DNA from 3 places in the Paenibacillus sp. 7516 genome. Region 2 is predicted to be linked to each of the others. Evidence: predicted binding sites of a transcription regulator. Region 2 holds the regulator's gene; each other region holds the start of a gene.

Region 1 (10,277 bases), on a different contig from region 2:
GAGTTAACACAAATTTTGGGAGAGAAGGTGTCCAAAACCGTAACGGACCTTGAACCTGCCCAGCGTGCTCAGGTGGTAGAAGTGATAGATAACCTGGCTGAAACAGCCCCTCTTCAGGTCATCCTGTTAATCGATGTAAGTGCAAGCATGAAGCCTAAGCTCGCTGCGGTTGAAGAAGGAATCCGGGATTTGATGTTGAGCTTGCAGTCACGTGTAGGGCAGAGCAAGCTCTCGGTATTTCATTTCCCGGGTCGCCATAGTGGAGAAGAGGCTGTGATGGATATCAACTGGACATCGGATCTGGGTAGTGTCCGTTCGCTGTTTGGACGTCTGCAGATGAAGGGTGCGACCCCGACAGGTCCTGCGATTCAGAAGGTGATTGATTTTTACCGATATGGTACACTGGAGGGACAGCAGGAAATAGAAGGGAACTATCGCATTGAAAGAGAAGGGATGCTCGGTGACAACGTTGTCTGATGCCTCTTTCCCGCCAGGAACAGTAATTACGGGGAAATGGAATCGCAGCCGTTATACGATTCGCAAGCTGCTGGGCAAAGGCGCCAACGGCATCGTTTTTCTTGTCCAGCGGGGTGAGAATGGCAAGCACTATGCACTTAAGATGGGATTTGATCCGTTCGATCTGCAATCAGAGATCAATGTGCTCAAATCGTTTCAGCTACAGCGTAATCATGAGGCCCTGAAGCAGAGTGGTATTCCTTCCTATCTCAAGGATGTGGACGATTATGCCATTCAGGGACGGGATATTCCCTTTTATGTGATGCGTTATGTTCGGGGTGAAGCTCTTCACCACTTCATCAGGCGTCAAGGGACGGACTGGACACTGCTGGTTGGGCTTAGACTCTTACAGAAGCTGGCACAATTACATCAGGCGGGATGGGTGTTTGGTGATCTTAAGCCTCAGAACGTACTGGTATCCGATTATGGTCAAGTGGAGCTCATTGACTATGGTGGAGTAACGTCGATTGGACGAAGTGTGAAACAGTTTACCGAATGGTATGACAGGGGCTTCTGGAATGGCGGAAGCCGAACAGCAGATGGCACCTATGATGTCTTTGCTTTTGCCCTGTTACTGATTCACGTATTGGAGGGGGAAGCACTCAAGTCGCTGGCTGCCGAAGGATTGCCACAATTGCGGAGTGTCAGTCAGCTCACGGCTCTGGTGGAGCGAAGCGAAAGGCTGCGACCGTTTCGTAACTGGACGATTCAGGCTCTTCGGGGACAGTTCCGGGATGCCGGACATGCAGCCAAGGCCTGGAAAGACATGATGGCCCGGCCTACACCTCTTCGCCGGCGTTCATCAAGCTCTACACCACGCTGGCTTAAAAATGCATTCGCTGTATCCGTTATATTACTTATTGGGGTACTCATCTATGCACTGCGTTTTTAATTTTTACAGGTGCATATACATAACGCAAGGAATGAGGAACAGGTATGAAGGCTTTACGCTGGAACGAGCTGGTGAATCATGTGCTGGAGGCAGCGGAAGAGCATCAGTTATGGGTTCCCGGGGATCGGATCATCGTCGCAGTATCGGGCGGACCGGACTCGGTGGCTTTTTTGCATATTATGCATGAGATCAGTACAAGACATGTTCCGCTGAAACTGGTCTGTGCTCATGTGCATCATGGGTTCCGCTCAGAATCCGATGAAGAGGCCGAAATGGTCGGGAAAATGGCAGCACAGCTGAACATTCCTTTTGAATGGGTGAAGGCCGATATTCCTTCCTATATGAAGCTTACAGGAAAGGGATCACAGGAAGCAGCACGCGATAGGCGGTATGCATTTCTGCATGAGGTAGCTGACAAATATGGTGCAGCAAGCATCGCTCTGGCACATCATGCGGATGATCAGGCAGAGACCGTTATGCTTCATTTATTGCGTGGCAGCGGGTTAACCGGACTGTCCGGAATGAAGTTTAAACGCCGCGAAAAAAATGTGGAACTTATTCGTCCATGTCTTCGTATAAACAAGACAGACCTTGTAGAAGCTTGTAATACTCAGGGATTTCTGTACTTTAATGATGCAAGCAATTCCCAGCGTAAATATCGGCGTAATGCCATTCGCTTGGATGTGCTTCCTTATTTGGGGCAATATAATGGACAGCTCACGCCGTCTTTGAATCGGCTTGCCGAAATTGTGGGCGATGAAGACGATTTCATGGAACAAGGTGCATATGACGCATACAGGTGTCTAGTGCAGGTGAACGGCGGAAGGCAAACCTTTGAGGTGCCTTCCTTTTTGAAGTTACATGTCGCTTTACAACGAAGGTTGATTAAACTAATATTGAATTATCTGCCTTTGGACAGTGATTTTGTCGACTTTACCCGTATCGAAACCATTCGCCGCAAGGTGATAGAGCCTTATGCGAAGACCTGGAGCCTAGATATAGGACAGACACTCGCTTGTACCCGGGAGTATGATCTGGTTTCCTTTGGCTTACGGACAGACGTACAGGATCAATCTTTCGAGTATCGTCTCGTGCAATGGAACGGAACTTATGAGCTTTCACTCAGGGAGATTGACCGATATCTTCGGATCGTTCCTATGAGTCCCGAGGACTATCTTGTACCGGAAACGGCAGATCAGGCCGCATTTGATGCGGATCAACTGCTCATGCCGCTGGTTGTGCGTTCACGGTTACCTGGAGATACCATGAAAGTCATGGGATTAAACGGAAGCAAAAAGGTGAAAAATATTTTCATCGATGAAAAAATCCCCCCCTCTGTCCGTCCGCGTATTCCCGTGGTTTGTGACGGAGCAGGCAACATTGTCTGGTTGCCGGGTGTTCGCCGGTCGAATATTGCACCGGTGAAGGAGGATACTTCCGCCATCCTGTACATGACTGTAGGCAATTCAGCGATTCAGGGGTAGTGGTTATGGTTCAGGTAAGGCTTTCATAGTATAACTTAGGAGGTTCGCACAGTTGCAGAACGACATTCAGGAAGTATTGATCAGTGAAGAAGAAATTCAAAGTAAAGTCAAGGAATTAGGCGCAACACTAAGTGCCGAATATGCAGGTCGCAATCCTTTGGTCATTTGTGTGCTCAAGGGTGCGTTTATATTTATGGCTGATTTGGTTAAAAACATAACGGTACCTGTTGAAATGGATTTCATGGCAGTATCCAGTTATGGAGCATCCACCAAATCGTCAGGCGTTGTTAAGATCATCAAGGATCTCGACGTCTCGGTTGAAGGCCGTGAGGTTCTCATTGTCGAAGATATAATTGATAGTGGACTTACGCTCAGTTATTTGATTGAACTGCTTCAAAATCGCGGTGCCGAATCGGTGCGCGTGGTTACGCTTTTTGACAAACCTTCAGGCCGTAAGGTGGAGCTTGAAGCTCATTACACCGGCTTTGACATTCCTGATGCATTCATCGTTGGATATGGTTTGGATTATGCCGAGAAGTACCGAAATCTCCCTTACATCGGGATTTTGAAACCGGAAGTATACAGCAGTTAATAAGCATGCTAGTTCCAAGCCCAGTTCTGCTCGTGCCTTCTGTTGAGAAGCCATGTCGGGCTATGTTAAAATAATTAAAGTGTCTCGAGAGGAGGTAGGGGATGAATCGGTTCATCCGGAATTCTGGTTTTTATTTGATTCTTTTTTTAGTCGTGGTGGGCATAGTGCAGTTCGTCAGCAATGGCGGCGAAGCCACAGATAATCCTAGATATGATCAGTTGCGCACGGCGGTTAAGGCGAACAACATCTCGGAATTGACGGTTCAATTCGACGGTCAGTCTTTTCTTGTGACCGGTCAATATAGAGAGAAGCCTAGCGAAGCCAAATCAGAAAATTTCTCAACGTACATTCCTCCTACGGATGAAGCGATTAGTGAGCTTGTAGCGGCAAGTGAAGCTAATAATTTCAAGTTAAATCAGGAGCCAATGAGAGGTGACAGCATCTGGCTGACACTTCTGACATCCTTTATTCCTTTGATCATTATGTTCCTGCTGTTCTTCTTCCTGTTTAATCAGGCACAAGGCGGCGGCGGTAAAGTAATGAACTTTGGTAAAAGCCGTGCCCGTCTCTATAACGAAGAGAAGAAGCGGGTTACATTTGAAGACGTCGCAGGTGCGGACGAAGAGAAGCAGGAGCTTGTTGAGGTCGTTGACTTCCTCAAAGATCCTCGCAAATTCGCAGCTGTAGGTGCGCGGATTCCTAAGGGCGTATTGCTCGTGGGGCCTCCGGGTACTGGTAAAACGTTGCTTGCTCGTGCTGTTGCAGGTGAAGCGGGTGTGCCGTTCTTCAGTATCTCGGGTTCTGACTTCGTCGAAATGTTTGTCGGTGTCGGTGCATCCCGTGTACGTGACCTGTTCGAAAATGCAAAGAAAAACGCCCCATGTATCATCTTTATTGACGAGATCGATGCTGTAGGTCGTCAGCGTGGAGCTGGCCTTGGCGGTGGTCACGATGAACGTGAACAAACGCTCAACCAGTTGCTCGTTGAAATGGACGGATTCGGAGCCAACGAGGGTATTATCATCGTGGCTGCAACGAACCGTGCAGACATTCTGGACCCTGCCTTGCTGCGTCCGGGACGTTTTGACCGTCAAATTACGGTTGACCGCCCTGATGTAAAAGGTCGTGAAGCGGTACTGAAAGTACACTCCCGTAATAAACCACTCACAAAAGATGTGAAACTGGACATTATTGCGAAGCGTACAACAGGCTTCTCTGGTGCGGATCTTGAGAATCTCCTGAATGAAGCGGCATTGCTTGCGGCACGCCGTAACAGAAGAGATATTTCCATGCGTGAGGTAGACGAGGCGATCGACCGTGTCATCGTAGGTACGGAGAAGAAAAGCCGTGTCATCAGTGATCGCGAGAAACGAATTGTTGCTTATCACGAAGCAGGCCATACCATTGTAGGATACTTCCTGGAACATGCCGATATGGTACATAAAGTGACCATCATTCCGCGTGGACGTGCGGGTGGATATGTAATCATGTTGCCAAAAGAAGACCGTATGCTGGTTACCAAGCAAGAGCTCTTGGACAAAGTTACAGGACTCCTCGGGGGCCGTGTGGCAGAAGAATTGTTCATTGGTGAAATCGGTACTGGCGCATACAGTGACTTCCAGCAAGCGACAGGTATTGTACGCAGCATGGTTATGGAGTACGGTATGAGTGAGAAATTGGGACCTATGCAATTCGGAAGTTCACAAGGACAGGTATTCCTAGGACGGGATATCGGCCATGAACAGAATTACTCGGATTCCATCGCTTATGAGATCGATCAGGAAATGCAGCGCTTTATCAATGAATGTTACGAGAAATGTAAGGACTTGCTCGTAAAACATTCCAAAGAAATGCACTTGATCGCTCAAACGTTGCTTGAAGTGGAGACACTGGAAATGGATCAGATCAAACAATTGATCGAGACAGGTTCCTTGACTCCAAAACCGGAGAGCGATAATGATAACGAAGGTACGCCAAGTGAAGGCGGAGAACCAATCGTCGATAACATCGGTGATGTGCGTGTTCGCATTCAAGGCAAAGACGAAACACCTGAGCCACCTGCCGGAGATATCCCTAACGATGCTCCGAATCTGGATAAAGGCAACAGTAATGATCCAGATAATGGTGGTACGAAGCCAACGTCTTAATGTCTAACAGAACCTGTTCTGAGAACAGATCAAAGAGAGCCGAAAGGCTCTCTTTTTTTGTGCGTTTTGTTCAAATTGCAGAGATAATGATAACTGCGAGCTAGAGCGCGAACTACGCAGGAAACGGTTGATTAGGGTGTTGTTCTGTGCCATTTTCATTTATTGACAGAGTCGTGAACGTTGTGTACATTAGGTGTTAAACCGCTTGTGATTCGTTTCTCAAGCGAAAATATCGACGCAGATAGTCACAGGAAACGGCGCATGGCGCTGTCCGTCAAAGGAGAGGATCACAGGTGGAAGCTCTGGCTTTAGAGCGCAAGGCTGAGATGAACCGGGAGCTGCGAGAGCGGCTGATGGAGTTGAAGAAGGAACGTAACGCTATTATTCTTGCTCATTATTACCAACGTGACGAAGTACAGGAAGTAGCCGATTTTCGTGGGGATTCCTTCCTATTGGCACAGAAAGCCGCACAAACGGATGCGGATGTCATTGTATTTTGCGGGGTTCATTTTATGGGTGAAAGCGCTAAGATTTTGGCCCCGAACAAGACGGTTATCATTCCGGATGAACGTGCAGGATGCCCCATGGCAGACATGGTCAATGTTGAGGGCCTGCGTAAACTGAAAGCGCAGCATCCCAATGCAAAAGTAGTGACGTATATCAATTCCTCGGCTGAGATCAAGGCGGAGACCGACATCTGTTGTACATCGGCCAATGCAGTCAGGGTTATTCAATCTGTTGATTCTGATGAGATTATCTGGGTGCCGGATAAAAACCTCGGACATTATGTTCAGCAGCACACAGACAAAAAAATGATCATCTGGGAAGGGTATTGCAACACTCACGATATGCTGACTGTAAAAGACGTCGTCGAGATGAGAGCCAAATATCCAGATGCCGAGTTTGTCGTACACCCGGAATGTCGTCCGGAAGTCGTAGAGATGGGAGACTTTGTAGGCAGCACGACAGCAATTCTTGAATACTGTAAAAATTCTTCTACCAAGGAATTTATCGTGGGGACGGAAGATGGTACAGGATACCAGCTGCGACTGGATAGCCCGGATAAACAGTTTCATTTTGCCACCAAGTTCCTGGTGTGTCCAAACATGAAGGTCAACAACCTGAAGAAACTGGTTAAATGCCTGGAAACGATGAAGCCGGAAATTTACGTACCACCGGCCGTTGCCGACAAAGCCAGAGAATCGCTAGAGCGCATGTTACTGGTGAAGTAGCATGCGCTACTCTTGCTCCGAGACAGGTGAATAGGATGATACCGCAATATATAGTGGATTTTGATCTGTCCCAGCTGCCCATTGTGGAGACGGATGTACTAGTTATTGGTTCTGGCATTGCCGGATTATATACAGCCATCAGGGCAAGCAAACATAATCAGGTATTGATGATTACGAAGAAGTCGTTACTGGAGAGCAATACCCGCTATGCACAAGGAGGCATCGCTGCGGTAATCGCTGAAGATGATTCCCCTGCATACCATCTGCAGGATACACTTGTGGCTGGAGCGGGCCTGTGTCGCCGCGAGGCCGTGGAAGCATTGGTGAACGAAGGCCCGGATGGAGTACAGGAACTAATCCGTCTGGGCACATTGTTTGATGTGGAGAACGGCGAGCTGGCGTTGACGCAGGAGGGTGCGCACAGTCACCGCCGTATTTTGCATGCAAATGGTGATGCGACTGGATACGAGATCGTGAGGGCTCTTGCAGCTCAGGCCAGTGCACATTCAGGTATTGAAGTCTGGGATGAGCATTTTGTCATTGACTTGATCACGGATCATGGAGAATGTGTAGGGGCATTGGTTCAGAAGTCAGACGGTACCAAGGTGTTTGTAAAAGCGCGTGCAACGGTGCTCTGTTCCGGTGGGGCGGGGCAATTGTACCGCTATACAACCAACCCTGAGGTTGCCACAGCTGACGGTGTTGCCATGGCATATCGTGCAGGTGCAGTCATTCGGGATATGGAGTTCATCCAATTCCACCCGACATCCCTATGTTATCCAGGCGCTCCTCGTTTCTTGGTTTCTGAAGCGGTACGGGGCGAAGGAGCGTTTCTGCGAAATATCAAAGGTGAGCGTTTTATGGAACGTTATCATCCACAGCTTGAACTCGCTCCGCGCGATATTGTTGCACGAGCGATTGTTAGTGAGATGGAGATGACGAACAGTACATTCGTGTATCTGGATATTACTCATGAGTCGGCTGATTTAATCAAGCACCGATTCCCTACCATATATGAGACATGTATGCGGTACGGACTGGATATGACCACAGACTGGATTCCGGTTGCTCCGGCAGCACACTATATGATGGGCGGCGTCAAAACGGATTTGAACGGGGAGAGCAGCATTGGAAGGTTGTTTGCTTGTGGTGAAGTTTCCTCAACTGGAGTCCACGGAGCCAATCGTCTGGCGAGCAACTCATTGTCTGAGGCCATCGTATTTGGGCACAGAATTGTTGAACGCATTCAAACACTGCCACCGCTAAATTCAATACAGATTGAAACCCCTTCGCCGCATAGTGTCGGGAATAGAACATGGGATGAGCAGCAGCCCATTTCGGAACGACGTTTGCGTTTGCAGAAAATGATGGTTCGTCAGGTGGGTCTGAGACGTAACGGTGCCGGCTTGCAGGGAGCCTTGGATAAACTAGAGAGTGAAATGGATATCTTCAATTATTTGCTGACCCACAAGGAAGAGATGGAATACGCCAACCTTTTGACCTGTGCCTGGCTGGTCACCAGTGGAGCATTACATCGTCAGGAGAGCCGGGGAGCACATTACCGTGAGGATTTCCCGCTTCGTGATGATGCGGCTTGGCAGAAGCATAGTTTGCAGCAAAGAGAACAAGCGATTGTGGAGGAATTGATGTCATGATACTGAACGGATATAATGAAGGACTCATCGAATCCATCAAAAACTGGCTTCGCGAGGATGTGGGGGCAGGGGATGTCACTACGAGTGTGACGATTCCGGCAGGCCATCAATCCAAGGCGGTTATTCACGCTAAAGACCACGGGTTCATCGCAGGCATATCGGTAGCTGAACTGGTATTTCAGGTAGTAGACCCATCGCTCGTATTTAGACCGATGGTACAAGATGGAGATGAGGTTACTCGGGGAACAACGCTGGCAGAAGTGGAAGGAAGCACCCACAGTCTGCTTACAGGTGAGCGTCTGGCGCTAAACCTGCTGCAGCGTATGTCGGGGATTGCAACGCGCACACGTTCATATGTTGATGCATTAGAGGGCCTCTCTACGCGATTGGTGGATACACGTAAAACAACCCCTGGACACCGCATGCTTGAAAAATATGCAGTACGGATCGGTGGAGGGGCGAATCACCGATTCGGATTGTACGATGCGGTTATGATTAAGGATAACCACATTAAAGGGGCAGGCGGCATCACAGAAGCGGTGAAGCGGGCAAGAGATGTCATTCCTCATACGATGACTATTGAGGTGGAGACTGAGAATCTGACACAGGTGAACGAAGCCTTGCAGGCAGGTGCGGATATCATTATGCTGGACAATATGCACCCGGATCAGATGCGTGAGGCTGTTACGGTTATTCGTAAACAGGCTCCACATGTTAAAGTGGAGGCATCAGGTAATGTCTCTCTGGATACCATCCGGGGGATTGCCGAGAGTGGTGTGGATGTAATTTCGGTTGGAAGGTTAACCTATTCTTTCGAGAGCCTTGATATCAGCCTGGATTTAAACGAAAAGAAAGAGGGGTGAACCTCTTTGATTCTTGTTGTAGACGTGGGCAACAGTAATATTGTACTCGGCGTGTATCAAGGCCGGTCGTTGCTCCACCATTTTCGTCTGAGTACGTCCCGTCAGTCCACAGTGGATGAATACGGCGTATTGATTTATAATTTATTTCATATGTCGGATATATCAACACGCGACATTGAAGGAGTCATCATCTCATCGGTGGTTCCTCCGCTTGTGCATGTGATGGAAACGATGTGTGAAAAATATGTTGGCAAAAAGCCAATGGTTGTGGGACCCGGCATTAAAACAGGCCTAAACCTAAGGTACGAGAACCCGCGTGAGGTAGGCGCAGATCGCATTGTGAATGCAGTGGCAGCCGTTGAGAAATACGGTGGTCCACTTGTGGTTGTTGACTTTGGTACTGCGACGACCTTCGACTGCATTGATGAGAAGGGCAACTACCTCGGGGGAGCTATCGTACCGGGCATTCACATTGCCACTGAAGCGCTCTATGAGCGGGCATCCAAGCTACCTCGCATCGAACTGGAGAAGCCCAAGAAGGTTATAGGACGCAATACGGTGCATGCCATGCAGGCTGGTATCATTTATGGCTATGCTGGACAGGTCGACGGCATTGTTGATCGCATTCGTACAGAGATGGGTGTACAGCCCAAAGTTATTGCAACCGGGGGGCTTGCACCGCTGATTGCAGAGGAAACACGCAGCATCGAGGAAGTTGATCCGCTGCTTACGCTGGAAGGGCTGCGTATCATTTATGAGCGGAACCGGGAAAGGTAAGGAAAGAGACGGCATGCAGCGGGCTGATTTACCAGTCTTACGTAGCCGTTTTTTCTGTAAATTGAACGCATTTATAAGTTGAACGAATATCACATTCAACTTATATATCGTGCATCAGA
Region 2 (10,277 bases):
GAAGCTGTTTAACATCGTTCAGCCCCAGCGCGCATTTTTCGGAATGAAAGACGCACAGCAGGTAGCGGTCATCCAGCAAATGGTCAATGATCTGAATATGCCAGTAGAGATTGTTCCATGTCCGATTGTACGGGAGCAGGATGGCTTGGCACTTAGTTCGCGTAATGTCTATTTGAGTGCTGAAGATCGTCAGGAAGCTCTGGTTCTGTCCAAGGCGCTGCGTGCGGCTCAAGAAGCAGTGGATATAAGTGCTGACACGACAGCTGCGGATATACGGCGTATTCTGCGCGAGAACATTGCGCGTTCCTCCCGTGCTGTTATTGATTATGCCGAGATTCAGGCTTTTCCGAGTCTGGAGCCGCTTGCTGATCAGGAAAAAGTGCATGGACGAGATGATATACTGATTGCGCTGGCTGTGAAATTTGGCAAAACGAGACTGATTGATAATACAAGATTGCAAAGAGCGGAGGTACTGTCCCATGTTTAGAACATTGATGAAATCCAAAATTCACCGTGCCACCGTTACGGAAGCCAACCTGAATTATGTGGGGAGTATTACCATTGATGAAGATCTGATGGAAACGTCTGATCTGATGGAAAATGAAAAAGTACAAATTGTAAACAACAACAATGGTGCAAGGCTCGAGACCTATGTAATTCCCGGACCACGCGGCAGCGGAGTAATCTGTCTGAATGGTGCAGCTGCACGGCTTGTGCAGCCAGGAGACACGGTTATTATCATTTCATATGCAATGATGTCTCAGGAAGAGGCGAATACGCACAAGCCTACTGTGGTCTTTGTGGACGGTCAAAACAAACCTGTGCAGACTATGAAGCAGGAAGTTCACGCGACAATTATGTAATCCGCTGGTAAGGGGAATGAAATCGGTCCACCTTGCAAAAAATGAGTACAGGTCACGCACTAATCCATTTTTTCAAGGGTGGGGATGCATCGATGTTCCAGCATGTTTTCGCCGAAATGAACGACATGTTAGATGAAATTATCAAGCGCTACCCTTCCGCTGAAGGTCTGAACAAACAGGAACTGCTGCAAAAGTGGAACTTGCTGAAGCGGATGAGTGACGGGATGATTGATGAGTGGCTGATGTTTGAGGAGAAGATGAGTCAGGTCAGGGATTTGGAACAGCCGGTGGCACTCCAACCGGAACAGGAAGCTGTTACGGCTCTGCCTGAAATCCATTTGGAATCCTTTAGTCGCGGTCAGGGATACTTCAAGTTACAGATGTATCCGCAGGCGATTGTGCAGTTCTCACAAATTATTGCCGAATATCCGGATAGTGCACTGACTCGGTACTATCTGGGACTTGCGCATATGAACCTCAATCAAACCGCGGAAGCGGGAAGCCACCTGCGGCTCATCGTGCACCTGAATGGTTCTCCGAGGCTGAAGGGGCTAGCCTGCAATGCGCTGGGCTGCCTCGAAGCCAAGATGGCGAATCCCAAAGGAGCATGTTCCTTGTTTGCTCAGGCACTCCAGCATGACCCGACGTTGACCGAACCGTTGTATAATATGGAAGCCTGCAGGCTGAACAGCGGACAACTGCAATATGGAATAAGCTGACTGTACTTGGAATTCAAGTGCAGCGCAGCGGCATCAAGACGGTGTTTTCTCCTTTAAGACTATGGAGGGAACACCGCCTTTTTTGTCAGTTAATTTTCAAATGCCCGTTTTTTTGCTATGCTGTAACATAGACTGGAATGGAAGGGACTTGTACATTGCAATGAAATTTGCCGTATTGGATTTCGAAACAACCGGCACGCAGTCCGATGGTGAGATTATACAAGCCGGACTTGCCATCATAGATCATGACTACAGCATAACTCAAATATATAGTTCTTATGTAAACCCTGGTGTGCCTATTCCTCCGTTTATTACGGGATTAACCGGGATTACCGACGAAGATGTGTCGAACGCTCCTTCACTCGAAGAGATGATGATGGAGATGGTTCCGCTGCTAGACGATGTTGTCCTTGTGGGACACAACGTGGCTTTTGATTTTCATTTCCTTCAGAATGCGCTTGACCGATGCGGTTACTTGCCGTTCACCGGTCGTATTCTGGATACCATTGATTTTCTCAAAATATCATTTCCTTCACTTGGTTCTTATCAACTGGGGTATGTATCTTCAGAATTCGGATTCCAGCATGACCGTCCTCATCAGGCAGACAGTGATGCTTTGGCGACGGCCTATGTGCTCCTGAAGTGTTTGGATGAACTGCGTCAACTGCCATTGATTACAATACAGCGTCTCAGCGACCTATTCGCACCTGAGGACAGCGATCTGGGCTGGTTCTTCGACGGCATGCGCAGTGAGAAGGAAGCAGAGCCCATACAGGATCTGGATGGACATACGTATTACCGTCAATTGGCCTTGAATGTGAGTGACTGGACTGAAATCGGTGCTCCACGCGATGAACGCGAAGGTAATCCGCTTGAAGGTGTAAGTTTTGAGCAGTATATGGATCAGGTCCGGGCCAATCTGCAGGATACACTGGATCACTACGAAGAACGCGAGGCACAGACACAGATGTTCAGCAGTGTAAGGCAAGCGCTGGACGAAGAAAAGCATTTGTTAATTGAAGCAGGAACGGGTACGGGGAAATCCCTGGGGTACTTGCTGCCGGCCATATATGAAAGTGTGAAGCAGGAACGAAAAGTAATGGTTAGCACGCATACCATCAACCTGCAGGAACAGCTTCGGGAGCGTGATATCCCGCTGTTGACCAAAGTGGTGCCTTTTCCGTTTAAGGCTGCCGTGTTCAAAGGTCGGGGGCACTACCTGTGTCTGCGGAAGTTTGAGCACAAGATCAACAAACGTGAGTTCGCTACACCGAAAGAAGATTATTTTACAGCGGCTCAGATGATTGTGTGGCTCACCCAGACAGAGACTGGAGATGACGAGGAGCTTAACCTCAGTGCACGCGGTGGGGACTTCTGGGAAACAGTACAGAGCGAATCGGAATCCTGCCTGGGACGTTCTTGTCCGTGGTTCAGGAAGTGCTTCTACCATCGGGCGAAGCATGAAGCAGGATTGTCCGATATCGTCATTACGAATCATTCCAAATTGTTTACGGATGTAAAAGCAGCTCATCAGCTGCTCCCTGCTTACGAGAGTCTCGTCATTGACGAGGCTCATCATCTCGAGGATGTGGCAGGTAAGCACTTGGGTCTTCACATGAAATATTTCACATTGGTTCATACCTTGACCCGTTTGTTTAAGGATAGTCGGAACGGTCAGCTTCCCATGCTGCGAACCCAACTGGCGGGGCATGAAAATTCGGTGCAGTGGGGCTCCGTCATTGACCAGATGTTCCCGCTTGCTGTTGAAGTCAAAGAGATGTGGGATCGTTTGAGCGATGCCTTATTTAACCTGCTGCCTGAACGAAGTGATGCTTCTCCGGGGGAAACGGGTCAATTTTCCCTCAGACTGAAGCCTTCAATGAAACCGGCGAAGTGGCAGGAGCTGCAGGATTACGAAAACCAGATTTATGTCACACTGGGGGACTTGATCCGCAAGGGAGACAAGCTGCTTCTTGAAGTCAAAGAAGACCAGGACGACTATCAATCGGATAGCTTGATCACGGACATTACAGGTCTGCTTAAGGATTTGGCGACGCTCAAAGAAAACCTTCGCTTCTTCATGCGGATGGATGATGCCAAAACGGTATACTGGATGGAGGCAAGCGGCCAATTCCGCAGCAAATCACTGCAGCTGTATGCCGTTCCTGTCGATGTCAGTGCACAGTTGAAGGACATGTTCTTCGATAAAAAGAAAAGCGTTGTCCTTACTTCGGCTACGCTCTCGGTTGATAAGTCATTTCAGTTCATGATTGAACAGCTTGGCTTGCAGGAAGCAGCCGATAATAACCGTTTACTGACGTCCATGCTGCCGTCGCCATTCCGGTATAGGGATCAGGCTTTGCTGGTCATCCCTCGTGATTTCCCAAGTGTAAAAGGCAGTGTGGGGGATGCACACTTTGTCGACATGCTTGTACGATCTCTGGCCGAAACGGCTATTGCGACAAGGGGCCGCATGATGGTGCTCTTTACTTCATACCGAATGCTGCGCCAGGTCTATGACCCATTAAAAGAAGCGTTATCGGGCAACGATATTTCGCTGCTCGGTCAAGGCGTTGATAGTGGCAGTCGTTCGAAGTTAACCCGCAGGTTCCAGGATGCAAAAGCAACCGTTCTGCTGGGCACAAGCAGTTTCTGGGAAGGGGTAGATATCCCTGGAGAGGCGCTAACCTGTCTGGCGATTGTGAGATTGCCCTTCCAGCCACCGAACCATCCGCTCGTGGAGGCGAAGAGTGAACTGCTGCAGGAACAGAAAAAGAATCCGTTTATGAAGCTGTCTGTTCCACAGGCCGTCATCCGTTTCAAGCAGGGATTCGGCAGGCTTGTTCGTACAGCCAAGGATCGGGGCATTGTCATCGTTTACGATACACGGGTGATTGAGTCTTATTACGGAAAGTATTTCCTATATTCATTACCTGGTCCCAAAATGGAACATATGCTGACTGAACAGATGGTTCCCCGAATTAGCGAATGGCTGGAAACACCAGCACAGGATGAATCTACTACAAATTAGGTATGACGTCGTTGCGTAATAAGGGCTTCTCGCTGTAAACTTTATTAAAGTGTGATTTAATTTTAGAAGCACTTTTAACTTTATATTTTATAAGGCATCTTGCATAATTTCATTCGGAGACGAAAACAGTTATGCGGGATGCTACATTTTTATTTATCTATCGTGGCCTTGGTAAGGGGGAGCAATGTAATGAAATCAGATAAAATTTCGGAAGCTGTGGTACGCAGATTGCCTGTTTACTTACGTTATTTGAGTGAACTGCATCAACGTGAGGTAGGCACGGTCTCATCACAGGAACTGGGACTACGCCTGGATCTTAATCCTGCACAGATTCGCAAAGACCTTGCATACTTTGGGGACTTCGGTCGCAAAGGCATTGGATACGACGTATCGTATCTCATTGAGAAGATCCGTCATATCTTGAAAATTGATCAGCAAATCAATGTTGCTCTGGTCGGGGCTGGTAATTTGGGACATGCATTGTCCAATTACAATGCCTATCTGAAAGACAACATGAAAATTGTTGCTGTTTTCGATGCATACGGCCCTAAGATCGGCAGTCAGATTAACAGCCTGAAAGTACAGCCCATGAATGAACTAACGGATTCGGTCAAAAAAGATAATATTCGTATTGGTATCATTACCGTTCCGGATACCGAAGCTCAGAACGTAGCCGATCAGCTCGTAGAATCCGGCATTGAAGCGATTCTGAACTTTGCACCAACCATCTTGAAAACACCACCGCACGTCCGTATTCATCATGCTGATTTTACAACGGATCTGCTTAGCCTGGCTTATTATCTGGAGAACGGAAAGGACGACGAGGAAGATGACGACAAATAGATGGGTAATTCATAACGGCAAATTTGCTGTAAACCTTGGAACGGAATGGACCGTGGTTCAAGGGTATATGGTCGTTGAAGACGATAAGATTGTGCATATTGGTGAGACACTGCCGGATGGAGATGAGAGCCTGCCAAAGGTTGATGGCAAAGGACTGGTCTTTTTGCCGGGTCTGATCAATACGCATGGTCACGCAGCCATGTCGCTTCTGAGGGGTCACGGGGACGATCTGGCCCTGCAAGTATGGCTTCAGGAGAAAATGTGGCCTATGGAGGCGAAAATGACGTCTGAGGACGTGTATTGGGGCACATCCCTTTCTGTTTTAGAAATGCTGAAAGGCGGAACAACGGCATTCCTGGATATGTATGATCATATGGATCAGGTGGCAAAAGTGGTTGAACAATCCGGTATTCGTGCCGCATTGGCACGTGGTGTCATTGGTCTCTGTTCTGAAGAAGAGCAAATGCGCAAATTGCAAGAATCGGCTGCGTTTGCACGCGAGTGGAACGGACAGGCTGGTGGTCGAATTACGACGATCATCTCACCGCATGCGCCGTATACTTGTCCTCCGGATTACATAGAGAAGCTGGTACAGGTTGCACATGATCTGGATCTGCCGCTGCACACCCATATGTCGGAAACCCTACGCGAAGTCGAACAGAATGTAACGGATTATGGTTTGCGTCCTGTGGAACATTTGGAAAAGCTCGGTTTCTTCTCTCGTCCTTCTCTCGTAGCTCACGCTGTGCATTTGAATGATGAGGAGATTGAAATTCTGGCACGCCATGATGTAGCGGTCTCTCACAATCCAGGAAGCAACCTGAAGCTTGCTTCGGGTGTGGCGCGAGTTCCGGATTTGCTGAAAGCTGGAGTAACCGTATCTCTGGGAACAGATGGACCTGCAAGCAACAACAACCTGGATATGTTTGAAGAGATGAGACTGGCTGCTTTGATTCATAAGGGAGTATCCGGTGATCCAACTGCGGTTCCAGCGGGAGAAGCGCTGCTTCTTGGAACGGGGTATGGTGCCAAATCCATCTTCCTGAACAATACGGGAGCACTTCAAGTAGGCATGAAGGCTGATTTCATAGCGCTAAATATTGAACAAGCACACTTCTATCCGCACACGGATCTGATCTCTCATACCATTTACTCGGCTTCAGCTAAGGATGTGGAGCATGTATGGGTTGACGGCAAACAGCTGGTGAAACATGGTGAATGTCTTACTATGGATGAAGAGCGCATTCTGCGCGAGTCTCAACTTGCATTTGACGGACTGCTCGCCCGTTAATTTCAGAATAGCAGCAGCGTCATAGGGGAAAGGAAGTTCGGCTTTTGAAAAGAAAAAAGAAATGGATCTGGATCTCGCTGCTCATCCTGGTTTTGATTTTGTTTGGATTACAGCGCTTTTATGTCTATATAACCCAGGACCAGCGCAACGAAGAAGCGCTAGCTATTCAAGCGGCACAGGAGCAGCTCGGGATAACTTCTTATGAGGATCTCCGAAAATACGTCTGGGGTCAAAAGGAAGGCGAAGATAACATTTACTGGACGATGATGGCCAAAAATAAAGATAATCAGGACATCGCCGTCTGGGTTAAGTTTGATGCAACCAATAAACCGGTCAAAGGAAGCAACGCTGTGCACAGTGAATTGCTGCAGAACGGGTTATCGGAAGCACAAGTTCGCAATCGATTCAGCTCTGAAGTACCGGGCGGAGAGATCAAACGAATTATGCCTGGAGTCGTCAATGGCGTCTATGTATGGCAAGTTTATTACAAGGATGATACGCACAACTATTATCGATTCTATCGCTTCAGCAATGGAGAACAGGTTGATTTGGTCTATACAATTCCAAACAGTTAAACATATATTCAGAGATTTTTTTAGGTATAATCTTCAAAAAACCGGCAGACGGAACCCCGCCTGATCCGGTTTTTTGGCGTTTCTCGAAAATTATTCTGGATTTGAATAGTTAAAATTAATAATTTATTCATATTTTCGCCTTCGAAATTGTATATACGATGTGATATACTCAAATATGTATTCAAGGTTACATCAAACAGAAATAAAACCTGTTGGGCACATCACAGGTCATTCGTACACAATTCATATTATGCCTATAAGCTATAGGGATGGGCCAAAAATTTGGGAGGGGAAACTCACTTGAAGCTAAAAGTATTGCCTATTGCTTTAACTGCCGTCATTTCAGCCGTTGTGTTGTTTGGAGGTTGGTTTGTGTATCGTCAGGTGGCCATGCAGAATCCGATTGAAAAAATGGTAACCCAGTATGAAGGGGTTAATGATGTTCAGTTAACTATTAACCGCAATGATGTACAATTGAAACTTGATTTGCAGCCAAATGTTGATTTGGGCAGATTGGTTCAATATATTCAGAAAGAAGGACAGACCCTGATCGGCTCGCGCTCATTGAAACTTGATGTCGTTGATCATTCGAACGAAGCCCTGGAGAACTGGTGGGGCGATGCGATGTTTACCGTTGCTCAGGCGATGGAGAACAAGCAGTACACCGAAATAACACCAACATTATCCAAGATGGCGACCAATGGTATTCAAGTGAATACAGCCATGGATGACAATAACGTATATGTAAGTCTTAGAGACGGAGATGCCAGCAAGTTTATTATTCTGCCGCGTGTACCCGGCCAGATAGGAGTGTGGCCTAATGCCTAAATGGACGAAGGAAGTTGCCATTGGTTTTGTCCCCGTGTTGATTATCTTTCTTGCTTTTATCGGTGTGAATATCTTTCCGATTCTGATCGCAGCAGCGGTTGTGGGCGGACTGCTGCTTATGATGCAGATGCGTGGTGGCATTACGGTTGGAGCGGGTCAGGAACGTAAGCGCAAGAAAAAAGGACCTACCAAACTGACGTTTGAGGAAATTGGCGGCCAGGATAGTGCCAAGCAGGAGCTGCGGGAAGCTCTTGATTTTCTCATCAAACATGAAGAAATTCAGAAGTTCGGGATTCGCCCATTGAAGGGGATCCTGCTTACGGGCCCTCCGGGAACAGGGAAAACCCTGATGGCCAAAGCGGCTGCACATTATACCGATTCCGTATTCGTTGCCGCTTCAGGCAGTGAGTTTGTAGAAATGTACGTCGGCGTAGGTGCAGGAAGAATCCGTGATTTGTTTCGTGATGCCAGAACACGTGCAGCCAAAGAAAACAAAGAGAACGCTATTATCTTTATCGATGAGATTGATGTTATTGGTGGTAAACGTGAAGGCGGGCAGCAGCGTGAGTATGACCAGACACTCAATCAGCTGTTGACGGAAATGGACGGAATTTATACTTCCGATACACCGCGTATTCTCGTTATTGCAGCAACAAATCGTAAGGAAATGCTGGACAGCGCCTTAACTCGTCCGGGACGCTTTGACCGTCATATCCAGGTGGACCTGCCTGACAAGAAAGGCAGAAAACATATTTTAGAGCTCCATGCAGTAAATAAACCCTTGATGGAGGGTGTAAGCCTGGAGAAAACAGCAGAGGAATCCTACGGCTTCTCAGGAGCACAGCTGGAAAGTGTCATGAATGAAGCAGCAATCTACGCCATGAGAGATGGACTGCTCAACATTGAACAGCGCCACTTGTCTCTGGCGATTGATAAAGTCATGATGGGTGAGAAGACAGATCGTGAATCCAGTGTTGAAGAGAAGAAACGTGTAGCCATTCACGAATTGGGACATGCCATCATGGCAGAGCTCGTACGTCCTGGCAGTGTAAGCCAGGTTGCTCTTAGCCCGCGTGGACAAGCACTCGGTTATGTACGTCACAATCCGCAGCAGGAGCAATTCCTATACACCAAGCGTTTTCTGGAAGAACAGATCATGATTGCACTTGGCGGTGCAGCAGCTGAAGAAATGTACTATGGTGGTCGCAGTACCGGTTCACGCAATGACTTTGAACAGGCGACCAATGTTGTACAGACCATGATGGCTTCGGGTCTGACCTCGCTTGGTATTGTAAACATGGACATGGTTACAACAGAAGAGCTCATGCGCGAAAATAAAATGATTCTGCAGGATCTGATGGATCAGACCAAACGTCTGCTCGAAGAACAACGGACAATATTCGACAATTCATTGGATACGCTGATGAGAGAAGAAGTTTTGTCTGGGGAGCAATTTCGTTGTCAATTTCGTGACAGCGCCCTTTTACCGGCATAATTTATTTATGCCGGTTATTTTTTTTTACTTTTCACTCGTGCTAAGATATTATTATATGTTGGGTCGAAATTTGTAATTTTCGGCGAACAGGGTACAATAGAGAAATAGAGAACCGAAAGGATGGAGCAGAACCATGTTTTTTAAAAAAATAGGAGTTGTCGGCGGCGGCACCATGGGACAAGGCATTTCCCAAATGCTTGCAGCCAAAGGACTTGATGTGCTTCTGGTGGAGCACACGGCGGAGAAGCTTAACCATGCATATGACATGATTGAAACAAACCTCGATAAGCAATTAGAGAAATGGGCTATTACCAAAGCCGAGAAAAAATTGATTTTATCCCGTATTACCAAAGTAGCTCATCTGGCAGAACTGGGATCATGCGATATGGTTATCGAAACGATCTCGGAAGACCTGGAAGCCAAAAAGGCGGTATTTAGCCAATTGGATCAAGTTTGCCCAAGCAATGTTATTCTTGCAAGTAACACATCCACGCTGAGTTTGACCGAGCTTGCAAGCTCGACCAAATACCCAGAGCGTGTTATTGGTATGCACTTTATTCACCCGGTTTCCCGGGTTGACCTTGTAGAAATTATTCGTGGTTTGAAAACATCCGATTCCACTTTCGATGAAA
Region 3 (10,277 bases), on a different contig from region 2:
ACTTCTTTGGATCTTATTTGCAATAAATGTTCTGAACTTTGGCTTGCTGCCAACATATGCGATCATGCAGGTTACAATAATGACATCGACAGATTTCCGCTCTAGCTCGTATAATAGGGGAAAAATGGTAGATGGGAGTGAATCAAGCAATTTTATGGTATACATAATGGCCTTTTTGCTGTCTTTTGTTGTCGTGCTTCTGCTCATTCCTCCGCTTAGCCGACTGGCCCACCGCCTTGATTTTGTGGACAAGCCACGGGAGGACGTAGAGCGCAAGCTGCATAGGCAGCCCATTCCACTGACGGCGAGTTACGCGATATTTACCGGATTCTTCCTGACATACATTGCTTTTACGAAGCAGCTGTCCATGGAGACAGCCGCACTGGTTGCAGGCGGTATGCTTCTATTAACGATCGGCACCATTGATGACTGGTACAAAACAAAAGGCAAAGACTTTCCCGCCCTGCCCAAAATGATCATTCAGATCTCTGCGGCCGTGCTCGTATTTGCTTCCGGTATTGCATTCACCGGGTTTGTGAACCCGCTGACCTCGGAATACATCATGCTTCCGTTCTGGCTGCAGTTCATTCTGACGATCCTGTGGATCTTCGGCGTAACCACCGTCATTAACTTCTCGGATGGCATGGACGGGCTTGCTGGCGGATTGTCAGCGATCTCGGCAGTCACGCTGTTTGTCGTTGCCCTGGCCAAAGGCCAAAGCGATTCGGCACTCATGTCCATTGTGCTTGTCGGTGTAACGCTTGGGTACCTGAAATACAACAAACCTCCGGCCAAGGTATTTATGGGTGATGCCGGAGCGACATTTCTCGGTTTCATTTTGGCTGTCATTGCCCTTGACGGGGCATTCAAGCAAGCGACCATGCTGTCTCTATTCATCCCGATTCTGGCTCTTGGTGTACCGATCTTCGACAATATCTTTGTCGTTATCAAACGTTTCATTCAAGGCAAAGCCATCTATCAGGCCGATGCAAGCCAGGCTCATTACCGCCTCCTGCGTGCAGGGCTGAACCATAAGCAGGTGGTTGGCGTTTTATATCTCATCAGTACCTGCCTCTGTCTCTCTTCCATCATTCTCATGTTGGTCGAAATGTAGAGACGGACCATATTGCTCCATACAGTTAAAAAAGACGAGCCCGTGAAACCACGGGCTCGTCTTTTGGCTGATATAACCCTTTCATCAGCTTTATAACTTGGAGTAAGTCTTCTCTTTTCATCTGATCAACATGATCTCAGCCCTCAATCCTCGAAACCAACCACACTTACCTAGAAGCTGCGGGCGGCAACGGGACCCCTGGCTTCTGCCAGTCTGCCCATCCTGGTCGGTCGAGCTCGACGAGGCGACGATAACGCTCTTCCCGAGCCAGCAGCTGTTCGTGAGAACCCTGCATGGCAATCTGTCCATTTTCCATAAAAATGACCTCATCCATCTGTTCAGCACCAATGAGATGATGGGTAACCCAGATCATCGTTTTGCCCTGCATGCTGTCCAGAATGGTGCGCATCAGTGCGCGTTCCGTCACAGGATCAAGTCCCACTGTAGGTTCGTCGAAGATGACGACAGGTGTCTCCCGCAGCAGTACCCTGGCCAGGGCGATCCGCTGTCGTTCGCCACCCGAAAAACGCATGCCCGTCTCCAGCATCGGGGTATTGTACCCCTGCGGCAGAGATTCGATAAGTCCGGACAAACCGACCTGGTCAGCCACGCGTCTGATCTCCTCATCCGTTGCATGTGGACGGCCAATCCTCAGATTGTTCGCGACCGTTGTATCGAAAAGATGCGGATTCTGATTCAGCACTGCAATGACATCAGGTACATTATCTCCTAGCGTCTGCACAGGCTGATCATTGATCAGAACTTCCCCTGCTGAAGGGAGCAGAGCACCCTGAATCAGTTTGAGGAGTGTGGATTTGCCTCCCCCACTGCGCCCAAGGATAGCTAGCCGTTTCCCCTGGGGCAGATGAAGAGAAACACCCTGTACTGCATGGGCATCTTCGGAAGCATAGTGGTAACTTACATGATCAATTCGAATATCTGCTCTCAGCTTCGGAGGGATACGCAGACGGATGCGTTGATCCCGTGAACGATTCGTCATCTCCGCTGATTCAGAAGAGGCTTCAGCCGCCTGCACCGTTTCATCTCTGCCTGACGTGGCACCTGGAGTGTGTCCCTTACCCTCCAGATGCTGCAATCGATCCAGCGATTCGCGGTACTCGGGGATACGCTCCACCGCATCGGACACAGGCAGTAAGGCTTCCGTAAGTGGAAACAGAACAAGTACAAATGCCGCGATCATAACAGCGGGCAGCTGTCCTGCTGCAGCCTGGCTTCCTGCCCACAATGTCACAGACACCACCATCAGTCCAATGACACATTGTGCAATCAGGTCACGCCAGCGCGTCCATCTTCGCAGGCTGCGCCGAACGGAATCTGCCCTTTCCTCCCCCTCCTCCTGAAGACGAACAAACTCTGCTGCCCGACCACTGGCCAGCCAGTCTCCAAGGCCAAGTACACCGTCAGTAAGGCGCGTATATAAGTGGCTGTTCTCCTTTTTCAACCGTACTTTCTGTTTCCATGTAATCTTTAGCGTGATGGCTGGCAGCAACCCAATAAGGAATAACAAGTACAGACCCATCCACAATGCAAAACCCAGATCCACGGTTCCAAAAGAGATAACTGCCGCACCGTACAGGATCAGTGCCGTGATGGCTGGGAAAACCGTACGCAGATAAATATCCTGCAGCCGCTCGACATCCTCTGCAAGTGCACCAAGCACATCCCCCGTTTGCATTCGTGAACGCAGGAACAGGGCTTGGGGCTCCAAAATTCGATACAGCTTCACCCGTTGATCGGCAAGCACACGCAGTACGGCATCATGACCAGCCAGACGCTCGACATATCGAAACACCGCACGGAAAATCCCGAACGCACGAACACCCACAATCGGTACATATACCATCAGAATGTTTTCAGGGCGGAGCGCAGACTTGGAGATCAGGAACCCTGAGGTAAAGAGCAGCAGCACGGCACAACATGCAGCACATGTCCCCAGTGCAATAACTCCGGCAAATCTCCAGCGGTACTGTACCACGTAAGGAGAAATCCAGCTGCTCTTCACACTCCCGTTTCGGGCCGTTTCAATCTGCTCATGTTCAGCTTCCATGTTATACCGCCTCCATCTGGGCCCGAATCATCTGGTAATAGACGCCCTGTCTTGCAAGCAACTCTTCATGTGTTCCTGTCTCGGCAACCGTCCCGCCGTCCATCACGATGATGCGATCCATGTGCGCCATCCAGTGCAGGCGATGTGTAGCCAAAAATACCAGTTTGTCCTCAAAACACGGCAGCATCGTCTGTTTCAGCTCATACTCGGTCTCTACATCCAGATGTGCGGTTGGCTCGTCCAGTAGCAGTACCGGCCGTGCACTTAGCAAGGCTCTGGCCAAGGCTACCCGTTGCTCCTGCCCACCGCTGAGCTGTCTACCCCCGGCTCCAATTCGCTCATACAGTCCGTTTGGCAAGGAAGAGACCAGCTGGTTCAATCCTGCTGCATTAGCAGCCTCTGCAACCTCCGCATCCGATGCTTCCGGCATATAAAAGCGGACGTTATCAGCAAGGGTCCCACTGAATATATAGGGATGCTGCGGAATGGCAGCCGTTTGTGTTCTCCAGGATCCCATCATCTCCGGGGACACGGGCTGACCGTTCACCAACACTCGTCCTGATGTGGGCAGTTGAAAACCAGCCAGCACCTCAATCAATGTTGATTTCCCTGCACCACTTGCACCGATGATACCAACCTTGATCATACCGGAAATCTGAAAGGTGACATCCTCCAGCGAGGTGGCCCCGTCCTCTTCATGACGCACTTGGATGTCGGTAAGCGCCAGTCGGCTGCCCTTGTTCCAGAGCAGCTTCGATGAAGCTGAAGACACTTGTCTGGCAGTGCGATCATCATCCAATACAACACGTATGGTCGAGGCATGTTTACGGTCTGAAGAAGACTGCTGTACAGGTCTCATTCCGTCCGTCCCTGCCTGTGTCTGAAGAACAGTAGTGGCATATGCTTCCCGCTGTCTCTGTTCGGCTGCCTTCCCCCGCTCAATCATCTGAACAATTGCCTCTCCGGCTTCCTTGCCATCCAATGTGGCATGATAGTCTGCACCCACCATACGAACAGGAAGAAAATACTCCGGTGCCAAAATAAGTACCGTCAGTGCCGGACCCAGCAGAATCTGCCCCTCCGTTAGCCGCAAGCCGAGACCAACCGCGACCGAGGCAACCGAGAGCATGGTGAAGAAGTCCAGCGCGAAGGAAGACAAAAAGGCCATGCGCAGTGTAGACATCGTCCCTTTTCGGTAGCGCTGGCTGACTCGAACAATCGTATCTGTATGCTTGCCGCTCTGGCCCAGCGTTTTCAGCGTTTCGAGTCCGCGAAGCGTATCCACAAAGTGATTGGCCAGTGCCTTGTATGACTTGAATTGTCCATCAATCTTACGCTGTGCAGCCAGACCGACCAGAATCATGAACACAATTAATATGGGAAGGGTCAATGTCAAAATAACACCGGACATGATATCCAGCTTGAACACATACAAGAGAATAACGATGGGGGTAAATCCCATGCCCAGCATGCGGGGGATAAATAGCTCCAAATACGTCTTGTACTGGGCTGTTCCTTCGCGTGCCAACGTGACCAGATGCCCCGTTCCTTCCGTTTTGGCAAAACGCGGGCCAAGCCTGAACCACTGCTCCACCATTTGCCTGCGCAGGTCTGTTCCCGTTTTCTCTGCATACCGCATGGCCACCAGCTGCAACCAGAAGGAAATGGCATACCGGGCAGCAAAAGCAGCCAGGAACAGCAGCAGCACAGGGTACTGCTCTGCGATGGATGACCCTTCGAACAATGCCGTTATGGCCTCGGCAAGCCATTTGGCCTGCATAATGATTGTCATCGCCTGCAGCAGCACCAGCGCTGAAGCCAGCGCCAGTACAGGCCGGATCCCCGGCAGCTTCAGCAATCCCCGTCCCATGTCAGTACTCCAGGTGATGCTGCTCGTTCAGACGTTTGCGGAAAATGTAATAACTCCAGATCTGATATCCGAGGACAAAAGGCAGCAGCGTGCAGGCTACAATCGTCATCACTTTCAGTGAATACGCACCGGAAGCCGCATTATAGACGGTCAGATCGAACGCTGAGCCGAAGGAACTGACCATGACTCTTGGAAACAGGCCAATGAATACAGAGGCAAACGCGATGGCAATAACGGCTCCGGTCATACCGAAAGCCCAGCCCTCACGCTTATGCCGCACGAAGTAAGCAGCGAGACCCCATGAAACGGCACCAAGGACCACCATGATCCAGAGCGCCCAGCCGCGAACGGCGAACACATCTGTCATGAAGTAGGTCATCACTGCATACACCGCAAGAATGGCGGCCAGCGGCAGCATTAGTTTATTTGCCATATTCAACGCCCGTTCCCTGAGATCGCCAACGGTTCGCAAGGAAGCGAACAGCAGACCATGAACGAGACATAACAAGGTTACACTTAGACCGCCAACAACGGTATACGGGTTGACGATGTCCAGGAATCCCGCTCGCATCTGCATCTCCCCATCAATGGGCAGACCCTTCATGAGCGTTGCAAAGACAACCCCGAACAGAAATGGCAGGAGGCTGCTTGAGACGACAATGATGATATCCCATGTTTTGCGCCAGCGCTGCTGCTTCATCTTGCTCCGGAATTCAAAAGCGACTCCACGGCCGATCAATGCCAGTAATACAACTACAAGCGGCAGGTAAAAACCGCTGAACAAGGTGGCATACCAATGCGGAAAAGCAGCGAACATTGCGCCGCCTGCCGTGATTAGCCAGACCTCGTTTCCATCCCAGAACGGACCGATGGAGTTAATCAGGGTACGACGTTCCCGATCTGATCTGGCAATCAGGCCTGTGGACATTCCCACACCAAAATCGAAGCCTTCCAAAAAGAAAAAACCGACAAACAATACAGCGATCAACAGAAACCAAAGCTCACTTAGTGACAACGGAATACCCCCCATCCATGCCGAACGGATCGGCCGATTCATCGTGTTCCTCCGGCTTATCTACTGTGTGCGGACCTGCCTTGATCTCACGAACGAACAGATAGACCATGACAATGCCCAGAACCGTGTAAGCCGCCGTAAACGCAATGGTAGAGAACAGAATCTGGCCTGCGCTCACGTTAGGCGATACACTGGCTTCGGTCGTCATATATCCGAATACCGTCCAAGGCTGCCGTCCCACCTCCGTCATAATCCAGCCCGACGTATTGGCGATAAAAGGCAGGGATATAGCAAAAACCATCAGGCGCATAAACCATGTTCCAGCTACCTCCAGCTTCTTGCGCATCGCCAAAAATGTACCGTACAGGGCGAGTACAATCATTAAACCACCCGCAGCAATCATGATACGGAAGCTCCAGAACGTCGTCCGTACTGGCGGGATGTAGTTCCCTGGCCCATATGTCTGCTGATACTCGGCATTGAGTTCCTTCATGCCTTGAACACTGCCGGAGAATTTGCTGTAGGATAGATAACTGAGCAATCCTGGAATCTTGATCTCACCGGAGTTCTCCTGTTTGTCCGGATCTATTGATGCGATGACCGTCCACGGCGCAGGATCTTCCGTCGTTGTCCAAGTTCCTTCGCTGGCTGCCATTTTCATCGGCTGCGTCTCCACCAGATATTGCGCCTGGAAGTGCCCGGAGAACGCCACACCGAATGAGGAAACAAGACCAATAATGATGGCAATATTGAACGATTTGCGGAAAATCTCCACATCCTGCTTTTTCATTAATTTGTACGCACTGATGCCGGTTACCACGAAGGCCCCTGTCATTAATGCGCCAAAGATCGTATGCGGGAATTCAACCAGCAGCTGACCATTGGTAAGCAGCGCGAGGAAATCATTCATCTCGGCACGGCCGTTGTTAATCTCGAAACCGACTGGATGCTGCATGAATGAATTGGCTGCCAGAATCCACAATGCAGATAGGAATGTGCCGACAAATACGAGCCAGATACAGGCCAGATGCACCTTTTTGGATAACCGGTCCCACCCAAAAATCCAGAGCCCGATAAATGTAGACTCCATAAAAAACGCCAGCAAGGCTTCAACCGCCAGTGGCGCCCCGAACACATCCCCGACGAAGCGGGAATATTCGGACCAGTTCATGCCGAACTGGAACTCTTGCAGAATACCTGTCACGACCCCGACGGCAAAGTTAATCAGGAACAGCTTGCCCCAGAACTTGGCCATCGTTTTGTAAATCTCCTTGCCTTTGACTACGTACAACGTCTCCATAATGGCTACCAGCAGTACAAGACCGATGGACAGCGGTACAAAAAAGAAATGGAAGATCGTTGTGAGTGCATATTGGATACGCGATAACATAATCGGATCCATACCGTTACCCCTTCTTTCTGTTTACATCGCAGTGATTTGCATTTGGCATGGAAGCTGCACCTTCGCTGTCTGTCTGTCCGCCAAATACGTGATGAACGTATTGTGCCAGATTGCCCATTTTGTACATGTGACAATTATCACAATCTACATCGGAATTGCGAAAAAAATGTGACGATGGTCACACATTAGATAAAATTCAACCTAATATGCTGGCTTATCTGTTTCGTCTATTCAGGGAAGTTGCTCATGTTTGGCACGTAATGCCCATATGCTAGACTCAGACATATCATGCGAAATGCCTTAAGGGCTGTACATATGATGTGGAGTGATGGAATACCTCCGGAAGCGGGGGTGGAACGTTAGAATGCAGTCAAAGTGAGGTGATGACCCATGGATAAGCCCGAATGGATACCGGAGATCAACGGGAAAACAGCGTCAAATGAGGATGACAGCAAATGTCCTCCCCATCGGTACATTCTTTTTCCCCGCAAAGGAGGATGGCCCACTTTTCCTTATCCGGACATTGCAGCTCTGCTCTCAGCCGAGGGAGAGGTCTTATATGTAAGCAGTCAGGAACGTTCCGAAGAGATGCCACCGGCCATTTCAGTAATCAACCTACCAGAAGCTGAGATTCTGCTCCAGCAAAATCACACCGCAGCCGTCATTGCACACCCCTACTGGCTTACAGCAGTTCAATCGATGCATCCGAAGATCAGCATTGTGCTGCTTCCCGAACCAGCAGGCGATGAAGCAAACTCTCCGCTGTGGGAGGGTTGTATATCCAGACTGGTGGGTACTGCCGATCTGATCGGCACGTCTTCGGAAACACGGTACATGAAGCTGGCCTTTCAGGGCGTCCGCGCGGTCTGGCTGGGTGGTGAAGACAAGGCCCCGGCTGGCTCCATACACAAGGATGATCTCGAACTTCCGCTAAGAGATTATGAGCTGCTTTTTCTTCATGCCCTCAGACAAACCGTTACCGAAGCACCGGACACCATCACTCCGCTCCAGTGCAGCATGCGAGCAGACTATTACCGCCAGCTCCGTTCCAAAACGGGGCCGCATGAGACGATCTCCTTTTTGCTGGCAGCCTATGAATATCTGCTGGACGACTCCCGTGCAGCAGCGTCCCTGAAGGAAGCCTTTACACATGCGATCATGAACGGACGAAGTGATTGTGTGCAATCCCACTATCGGTTTCTATCGGCCATTCATGCCAAAGCAGGAGAAGTTGAATCTGCGCTGCAAGTCTACGGAATCAGTGCAGGCAGCAAACAGGAACGGCATCACTATGAACAGCTGTGCCGCTGGCTGGAGGCGGGAGAGAATCAGCTTGTTCAGGTAGAGCTGCTGCGGTTAAACGATGATTACGGAGCTGCGCTGGGGATATTGGACGCGCTTGGAGGAGAAACGGCCCGGCATTGGAAGTTCCGGATTTACCAGGAGACCGGATGTGCGGAGGATGCTCTTGCTCTGATCCATACGATAGATATCCAGGATCGTTCCAGCCGCAGGGATTATCAGGAGTTATCGGGGACTGCCATGGCCTTGCGGGGAGATCGTCACGGGGCAGTACGACAGTTTCTCGAAGCTGCTATGGAGAATGAGGAAGCTCTCGCACGGATTGTGGAGATGGAACTGCTGGATCACGCTGTACAGCAGCTGCTTGGGGAGGTGCCGTGATGCTGGACCCGAAGAAGCGCACGCAGCATAATCGGGGGCTGGGCATGCAGTCTGGCATTCGGACGGAAGTTCCCCCCTCCTCGTCTGAAACATTGGCGGACCATCAGATGGACTCGAAGAGCAATGAGGTGGAAAGCGAGCATTCATCCCCCACACCTTCTTCCATCCGCCGTGTCCGCAAAAGTCAGGGAAACAAACTGACTGCCATGCTGCAGGTCCGTAATGAACGCGGACGATTCCTTGAGGAAGTACTCCATGATCTGAGTGAATTCGTGGATGAGATCGTTATCGTGGATGATGCGAGTACCGATGGAACACCAGACATATGCAGGTCCTATCCAAAAGTGATTCGGCTCGAGATCCTGGAGAAGCCTCTATTTGCAGAGGAATGGCGGCTCCGCAATGCGTTATGGCAAGCGGCTGTAAGTACTTCACCGGACTGGTTGCTGTCCGTCGATGCGGATGAACTGTACAGTACGGAGGCCAAGGAAGCGATACGCGATCTGATCAACCAGGACCATGCAGACTGGGTGGCATTCCGATTCTACGATATGTGGGGCGGACGGACCCACTACCGGGATGACGAACTTTGGGGCCTGCACAGACGGCATACGGCATCACTTGTCCGCTATATGCCGGAGTATCCTTACTTTTACCCACAGCAGAACCATCATGTTCCCCGTCTCCCCTTGTCCTGTTCGGTATTGCCTGGCATTCGCACGGAATTAAAAGTACAGCATCTTGGGTGGGCAGGCAGCCTCGAAGACCGGGTTCGCAAGTATCTGCGTTACAAACGCATTGATCCCAGCGGCGAGTGGGGCAGTCTGGAGCATTACGAATCCATCCTGGACCCGGAACCTCGGCTGGTTCCCTGGAAGGAGGAGTATTGAGATGGGTGTGGTCAGCATTTTGACACACAGCTTCACGGATGGATACAACCGGGAGTTCGGACGGGTGTTCGGAGGGGGGCTTGAACGTTATATTCTGTATCTGTGCAGTGTGATCCGCGAACTGGGGCATCATCCCGAAGTGCATCAGTTGTCTTATTATGAAGCCTTTCAGACACGTACGGAGCAGATTGATGTATTCGGGTACGCCTACGATATGGATGATGTGCCTGAAGCC

Evidence for each region. The regulator Rex, encoded in region 2, represses fermentation and respiration genes when NADH is low (regulators of the CRP and FNR family bind a similar motif). The targets are predictions, from matches to a motif close to TTGTGAAATATTTCACAA.
Region 1: a site for Rex is predicted at 5,837-5,854, ahead of nadA (quinolinate synthase NadA). Genes of this name have one in related genera too.
Region 3: a site for Rex is predicted at 7,595-7,612, ahead of CHI14_RS20915 (cytochrome ubiquinol oxidase subunit I). Genes of this name have one in related genera too.

The regions. Positions count from the first base shown of each region.
Region 1 is NZ_NPBI01000046.1:42,516-52,792, forward strand. Features, by position in the region: gene CHI14_RS28435 (vWA domain-containing protein) at 1-477, shown strand, start outside; gene CHI14_RS28440 (serine/threonine protein kinase) at 461-1,408, shown strand; gene tilS (tRNA lysidine(34) synthetase TilS) at 1,453-2,892, shown strand; gene hpt (hypoxanthine phosphoribosyltransferase) at 2,945-3,484, shown strand; gene ftsH (ATP-dependent zinc metalloprotease FtsH) at 3,586-5,631, shown strand; gene nadA (quinolinate synthase NadA) at 5,925-6,863, shown strand; gene nadB (L-aspartate oxidase) at 6,899-8,518, shown strand; gene nadC (carboxylating nicotinate-nucleotide diphosphorylase) at 8,515-9,381, shown strand; gene CHI14_RS28475 (type III pantothenate kinase) at 9,388-10,158, shown strand.
Region 2 is NZ_NPBI01000039.1:98,049-108,325, reverse strand. Features, by position in the region: gene panC (pantoate--beta-alanine ligase) at 1-487, shown strand, start outside; gene panD (aspartate 1-decarboxylase) at 480-863, shown strand; gene CHI14_RS26270 (tetratricopeptide repeat protein) at 905-1,582, shown strand; gene dinG (ATP-dependent DNA helicase DinG) at 1,743-4,613, shown strand; gene CHI14_RS26260 (redox-sensing transcriptional repressor Rex) at 4,803-5,456, shown strand; gene CHI14_RS26255 (amidohydrolase) at 5,443-6,747, shown strand; gene CHI14_RS26250 (hypothetical protein) at 6,792-7,322, shown strand; gene CHI14_RS26245 (hypothetical protein) at 7,623-8,150, shown strand; gene CHI14_RS26240 (AAA family ATPase) at 8,143-9,645, shown strand; gene CHI14_RS26235 (3-hydroxyacyl-CoA dehydrogenase family protein) at 9,779-10,277, shown strand, end outside.
Region 3 is NZ_NPBI01000024.1:288,015-298,291, reverse strand. Features, by position in the region: gene CHI14_RS20940 (hypothetical protein) at 1-26, shown strand, start outside; gene CHI14_RS20935 (MraY family glycosyltransferase) at 155-1,114, shown strand; gene cydC (thiol reductant ABC exporter subunit CydC) at 1,281-3,182, opposite strand; gene cydD (thiol reductant ABC exporter subunit CydD) at 3,184-5,052, opposite strand; gene cydB (cytochrome d ubiquinol oxidase subunit II) at 5,054-6,109, opposite strand; gene CHI14_RS20915 (cytochrome ubiquinol oxidase subunit I) at 6,054-7,469, opposite strand; gene CHI14_RS20910 (hypothetical protein) at 7,860-9,152, shown strand; gene CHI14_RS20905 (glycosyltransferase) at 9,152-10,042, shown strand; gene CHI14_RS20900 (glycosyltransferase family 4 protein) at 10,044-10,277, shown strand, end outside.